DNA from 2 places in the Vibrio iocasae genome. Region 1 is predicted to be linked to the other one. Evidence: riboswitches for the same ligand, from Rfam matches in the RefSeq annotation. Region 1 holds a riboswitch; the other holds the start of a gene.
The links. A riboswitch is a leader RNA that binds a small molecule or an ion and turns the genes downstream of it on or off. The one in region 1 is predicted to bind thiamine pyrophosphate.
Positions count from the first base shown of each region.

Region 2: it holds a riboswitch for thiamine pyrophosphate, as region 1 does, so the genes downstream of both, thiD (bifunctional hydroxymethylpyrimidine kinase/phosphomethylpyrimidine kinase) here and thiB (thiamine ABC transporter substrate binding subunit) in region 1, are expected to answer to the same signal.

Region 1 is NZ_CP145311.1:287,782-290,913, reverse strand. Features, by position in the region: gene thiP (thiamine/thiamine pyrophosphate ABC transporter permease ThiP) at 1-358, opposite strand, end outside; gene thiB (thiamine ABC transporter substrate binding subunit) at 369-1,322, opposite strand; TPP riboswitch at 1,402-1,506, opposite strand; gene SNR28_RS10930 (flavin prenyltransferase UbiX) at 1,591-2,214, opposite strand; gene mpl (UDP-N-acetylmuramate:L-alanyl-gamma-D-glutamyl-meso-diaminopimelate ligase) at 2,214-3,132, opposite strand, start outside.
Region 2 is NZ_CP145311.1:823,307-826,438, forward strand. Features, by position in the region: gene SNR28_RS13410 (ABC transporter permease) at 1-379, opposite strand, end outside; gene SNR28_RS13415 (ABC transporter ATP-binding protein) at 372-1,124, opposite strand; gene thiD (bifunctional hydroxymethylpyrimidine kinase/phosphomethylpyrimidine kinase) at 1,117-1,947, opposite strand; TPP riboswitch at 2,024-2,121, opposite strand; gene metQ (methionine ABC transporter substrate-binding lipoprotein MetQ) at 2,403-3,132, opposite strand, start outside.

The DNA.
Region 1 (3,132 bases):
ACCACTGAAACCAATCAGCTAATAGTCCGCTATTTCCGTAGATAGCGACAATGCCAAACACCCCTACTAACACTGGAAGAACCAAGGTAGATGCAAACAGCCTGAGCAGCATGTTCTTACCGGGGAAATTTCGTCGAAAAATAGCATGAGCAACAGGAATGGCAAACAACACGCTCAGTAAAGTAGAAAGCGTGGCCTGATAGAAGCTAAAACGGGTGACATGTCGGTAATAAGAGTCAGAAAAAATCTGACTCAGATTTAATGATGGAGCATAGGTGATAAGAGCCGACAATGCAGAAAACACAAAAGCCAGAATGATAAGACCAACAATCAGGCCCGTTTTAGGTGCTTTCTGCATCTTGTTATTTCTACTCTACCGCAGCAGTCTGCCACTCACGAATCCATGCTTTACGGTTTTCAGCCACTTTTTCAGGCGCAAATTCTAAAGATTTAACTGGTACGTTTAATGATTCAAAACCTTCAGGCTGAGCAACATTGGTTACTGGGTACATCCAGTTTCCGGTAGGAATAACAGACTGGAACTCTTCACTCAGAATAAAGCTCATAAACTGGTCGGCCAGCGCTTCATTTTTTGAGCCTTTCACCTTAGCAGCAACTTCTACCTGCATATAATGGCCTTCAGAAAAATTCGCTGACGCATATTTGTTATCACCCTCTGCAATCATGTGATACGCAGGAGAAGTGGTATAAGACAGAACCAAATCAGACTCTCCCTCAAGGAACATTGAGTAAGCTTCAGACCAACCTTTTGTAACCGTCACTTTCTTTTTGTCTAGTTGCTTCCAGGCCTGTTTAACATCGTCACCATAAACAGACTTCATCCATAACATCAAACCTTGTCCTGGTGTTGACGTACGAGGGTCCTGGTAGATAACCGTAAGATCATCTCGCTCTTCCACCAGCTCTTTCAAACTTGTTGGCGGATTTTGAAGTTTTTCTTTGTTGTAGATAAAGGCAAAGTAACCGTAATCGAATGGTACAAATGTTGTATCAGCCCAACCGTTTGGTAGGTTTACTACTTTGGTATCGACGATATGCTCAGTCAGCAAACCACTCTTCTTTGCTTCTGCCATCAAATTGGTGTCGAGTCCAAGAATGATATCTGCTTTGCTGCTCGAACCTTCAAGGCGAAGGCGGTTGAGTATTGATACACCATCATCCAAAGCGACAAACTCTAGGTTGCATCCACACTTATCTTCGAATGCTTTTTCGATTTTTGGCCCTGGGCCCCAATCAGCCGCAAACGAGTCATATGTATAAACGGTAAGTGTGTTGTCAGCCGCTAAAGCTGAAAATGACATGGCTAAAGCCAAAGCAGAAATAGTGTATTTCACCGAGCGCTCTCCTTTATGAGCGGCACAGGATAAAGCGGAAAACTTGATAGGATTCATGCTCAATTCCTACGCCAGTATTATCTGGTTCAGGTCTACGGGTAATTTTCTCAGCCTCACTTATATATTTCGCTTAGCACCCCGTTGAGTACAACTTATGTGTTGATAGCAACACATAAGAGTTTCGAATTGTAATCTGATTTCAATCAATCCACCAGAGAGTGATGTCACCAAATGTTTACAACCTTTGGTCATATCCCCATCTAGGCACTAATCCTTGCTCGATGTTTAGATGATCCAGAATTCTCGCGACCATAAAGTCCACTAAGTCTTCAATAGATTCTGGCTGGTGATAAAAACCAGGGGCTGCTGGCATGATAGTGACCCCCATCTGGGATAGCTTATGCATGTTTTCCAGATGCAAGGTAGAAAATGGGGTCTCTCTTACTACCAGAAGCAATTGCCCGCGTTCCTTCATAACAACGTCAGCAGCGCGCTCAATCAGGTTGTCCGACATACCATGCGCAATTGCCGCAACACTTCCGGTTGAACATGGACATACAACCATTTGTTTAGGTGCAGCACTACCGGATGCGACGGGTGAAAACCAGTCCTCTTTACCACATACCTGCAATAAGTCAGGTTCACAACCTAGATAATCGACCAAAGTCTGTTTCATTTTGTCAGGACTTGCTGGCAACTTAAGGTCATGCTCTGTTGCAAGCACAACACGAGCAGCAGAAGAAACTAACAGAAATACCTTATACTCAGCTTTGATAAGACATTCGAGTAAGCGAAGCCCGTATGGAGCGCCAGATGCACCAGTAAATGCAAGGGTAATGGACTTATCATGGTGGCTCATTATTTTTCCTTAAGCTTGCCTAGCAACTTACCGTGAATACCTTCAAATCCACCATTACTCATAACCAAAATCTGGTCACCCGGCTTTGATTCTTCGACAATTTTCTCAACCAATACATTGATATCGTCACTCACGTATGAAGGTTGTGAACAATGTCCGGCAACCTCTTTGACATCCCATTTTATGTTGTCTGGTTGGTATAGGTATACAGAGTCTGCTTTCACCAGAGAGTTTGCTAATGTCTCCTTGTGAACACCCATCTTCATAGTCGCTGATCTTGGTTCAAGGACGGCAATGATTTTCTTATCTTCAACCTTATTACGTAACCCACCTAGAGTGAGATCAATCGCTGTGGGATGGTGAGCAAAATCGTCGTAAACAGCAACCTCGTTAACCTCACCTTTTAGCTCTAATCTGCGTTTAGTGTTGATAAACTTACCCAAAGCTTCACAGGCTAAGTCAGGTGTAACACCGACGTGTCTTGCTGCGGCTATTGCCATTAAAGCGTTGCTTACATTGTGATCGCCAACCAGGTTCCACTGAACCTGTCCAACTAGCTCTCCTTTAAAGTACACTTCGAAATGACTGCCATCTTTCTGAATCTTTTTCGTATCCCAATCCTGCTCTGGGCCAGAGAACTCAAGTTCACTCCAGCACCCCATATCTAGCACTTCCTGAAGCGCGGTTTCCGACTTAGGAGCAAAAATCCGACCATTACCGGGAACAGTTCTTACCAAGTGGTGAAACTGTTTTTTAATTGCAGCAAGATCATCAAAAATGTCTGCGTGGTCGAACTCAAGGTTGTTCATCACCAAAGTCCTTGGGTGGTAGTGGACAAACTTAGAACGCTTATCAAAGAAGGCACTGTCGTACTCATCCGCCTCTACAACAAAAAACATACTATCGCCAAGGCGAGCC
Region 2 (3,132 bases), 540 kb from region 1:
TCGGTGCAATGGCAAATGTAGGAATGGCCTGACTGGCAATCAGAATGGGTAATAACCAGCGCTTCACAGGATCAAATAGCAGCATCTGTAGGGCGAATAGCAAACCCATACTTAAACCCAGAAACAGCCCTAGAAAGATCTCCTGAGCTGTTACCCAGGTGTGGCTAAGTAGGACGTCATAGCGTTCTATCAGCTTAATAAATACCGATTGTGGACCCGGAAGAATAAAAGGAGGAAGCTTAAAAACAGCGACAATAAGCTGCCAGATTCCCAGAAGTATCGCTACAGTGATTAGTATTTTGATATAGGGCTGAACAGAATGCTTCTTTGTTTCTTCGTTCTTTAGATATGAAGATGCAGAGGTAAGTAAATCAGACATAGTCCACCTCCAACTGAGCAATAATCTCTTGTTGCAAAACGGCTAGCTCCCCATCCAACTGGCGAGGAATGGCCTGTTCTGGTGGCATTAAGCTCAGGGCTTTAGCTGGCGTGCCTTGCAATATATAGATTTGCTCACCAAGCCTAAGCGCTTCTTGTGGATCATGCGTAATCAGTACAACGGTTTTATCTTTCAGCAGTTCAGCTGCCAGATTTTGTAGCTTATGGCGAGTGACCGCATCCAGAGCAGAGAAAGGCTCATCCATCAGAACGATAGGTTTGTCCTGCATCAGTGTTCTTGCAAGTGCTACACGCTGGCGCATACCACCAGAAAGTTGGTGTGGCAGGTTTTTTTCATAACCATTCAGCCCAACTTTATGCAGCAAATCTAAAGCCTGCTGCTTTGTTTTATCAGATAGCTTCTGACCAGCGAACTTAAAGCTGAAGCAGACATTCTCTATAACCGTTAACCACGGCATCAGAAGATCTTGCTGAGCCATGTAGGCAACATTAATTTTGATGTCCTTTTCAAGCACTCCGCATAGAGAGCCTTGCCAATGAACAGAGTCATCAAGCAAACCCGCAAGATAGCGAAGCAGAGAGGTTTTTCCACAACCGCTACGACCAAGGATGCAGGTCCACTTCTGGTAGGGCAGGGTCATATTGAGGTTTGATACCACAGGCCATTCACTATCAAGATAGCGAATGCTGCCGTTGATAACCTGAAGCCCTGCTTCTTTAGACATACTGATGCCCTGCAAAGAAGTGATGAACTGGACCGTGACCCTGGCCAATATCAAGTTCATCCGCCTGTTTCAGCGCTTCAGTAATATATTTCTTTGCATGCTGGACAGCAGTTTCTAGTGATTCTCCCTGCGCAAGATAGCTAGCAGTAGCGGAAGAGAGAGTACAGCCTGTTCCGTGCGTGTTATTGGTAGCAACACGAGCAGTAGAAAGGCGCAGAACAGTATCTTTAAGTATCAGAAGGTCGGTACTTTGCGCCTCGCTCTCAAGGTGTCCACCTTTAAGTAATACAGAACCAGCCCCCAGATCGCGAAGCTGAGAGACCAGTTTGTCCATCTGTTGTTCAGAAGCTGGGACATCGGTACCCAGTAGAGCTGCTGCTTCGGGAAGGTTAGGGGTAATCACGTCGGCAAGAGGAATGAGTTCTGACTTTAGGGTATCAATTGCGGAGTGTTCCAGCAGAAGGTCACCGCTGGTGGCTACCATAACCGGATCAACCACCAGATGCTTTGGCTGGTATTGACGAATCTTGTTGGCAACGGCTTTGATGACGCTGGAATCACTGAGCATACCAACTTTTACAGCTACGACATTCAGGTCAGTAAACACCGCATCCAACTGCTGCTCGACAAATTCAGGTGTGACGGGAAAGATACTTGTTACACCTTGAGTGTTTTGGGCCGTTAGGGCAGTAAGCACTGAGCAGGCATAGCTTCCCGTCGCAGAGATTGCTTTGATATCCGCCTGAATGCCCGCACCTCCACCACTATCAGAACCGGCAATGGTGAGTACTATTGGTGTTGTTTTGGTTTGAGTAGATGCCATTCTAATGTCCCTTTTGTCTGACAAAGGAACAGTAATGGCCTAAGAATAGATGTGCAGAAAATGAGAATTTTGCTGCTTAGGCAAGACACTAGTTCCCTACGTCAGTGTTAACTGAATCAGGTTCAACGGGTCCCGCATAAGCGGTCTCAGCACAGGGCTCCCCGACTAATCATTAAATTTGTTTATCTTCAGAGAAGATGTAGCGGTAGTGTAACAAAATGCATTGTTTGTGCAATAACTTAGAGAGCTTTGTGGTTTAGGAGCAAACAAACATCAGGTAGTCCCTACGTAAAACCGCTGTAAACACATCCCTGTGCGCTCCGAGTTTTTCATCCATGAAAAACAGGTTTTACTCCGGGAATACCAGATATTTGCTCCAAATTCATTACACATAAAGAAAAGGCCAGCTCATGATATGAACTGGCCTTAAACAAACAATGGTAATTTTTCAGGAGTTACCAGCCTTTAACTACACCACCGTTAAAGATTTCAGAAGCTGCTTTGTACACTTCTTCAGTCTGGTACGCTTTAACAAAGTTCTGAACGTTTTCTGCGTTTACGTTGTCTTCACGAGCAACAATCAGGTTCACGTATGGAGACTCTTTATCTTCAACAAAGATACCGTCTTTCTGTGGAGTCAGGCCAATGCTGCTAGCGTAAGTCGTGTTGATGATTGAAAGCGCAACATCATCAAGAGAACGAGGAAGCTGTGCTGCGTCTAGCTCTACGATAGTGATGTTTTTCGGGTTTGCAGTGATATCACGGACAGTGCCTTGCAGACCAACACCTTCACGAAGAGTTAGCAGGCCTTGCTGCTCAAGAAGAAGCAGTGAACGACCAAGGTTTGTTGGATCGTTTGGTACTGCGATACGAGAACCTTCAGCAATTTCGTCTACAGATTTAACCTGCTTTGAGTAACCTGCAATTGGGTATACAAACGTGTTACCAGCGATAGTTAGCTTGTAGCCACGGTCAGCAACTTGTTGATCAAGGTATGGCTTGTGCTGGAATGCGTTGATATCAACAGAACCATCGTCAGTTGCTGCGTTTGGCGTTACGTAATCAGTGAAAGTAACCAGCTCTACATCCAGGCCGTATTTTTCTTTCGCAATTTTAGCTGCTACTTCTGCAACCTGTGCTTCGGCACCTGCCATTACACCAACTTTTACTTTGCTTGTGTCTGCT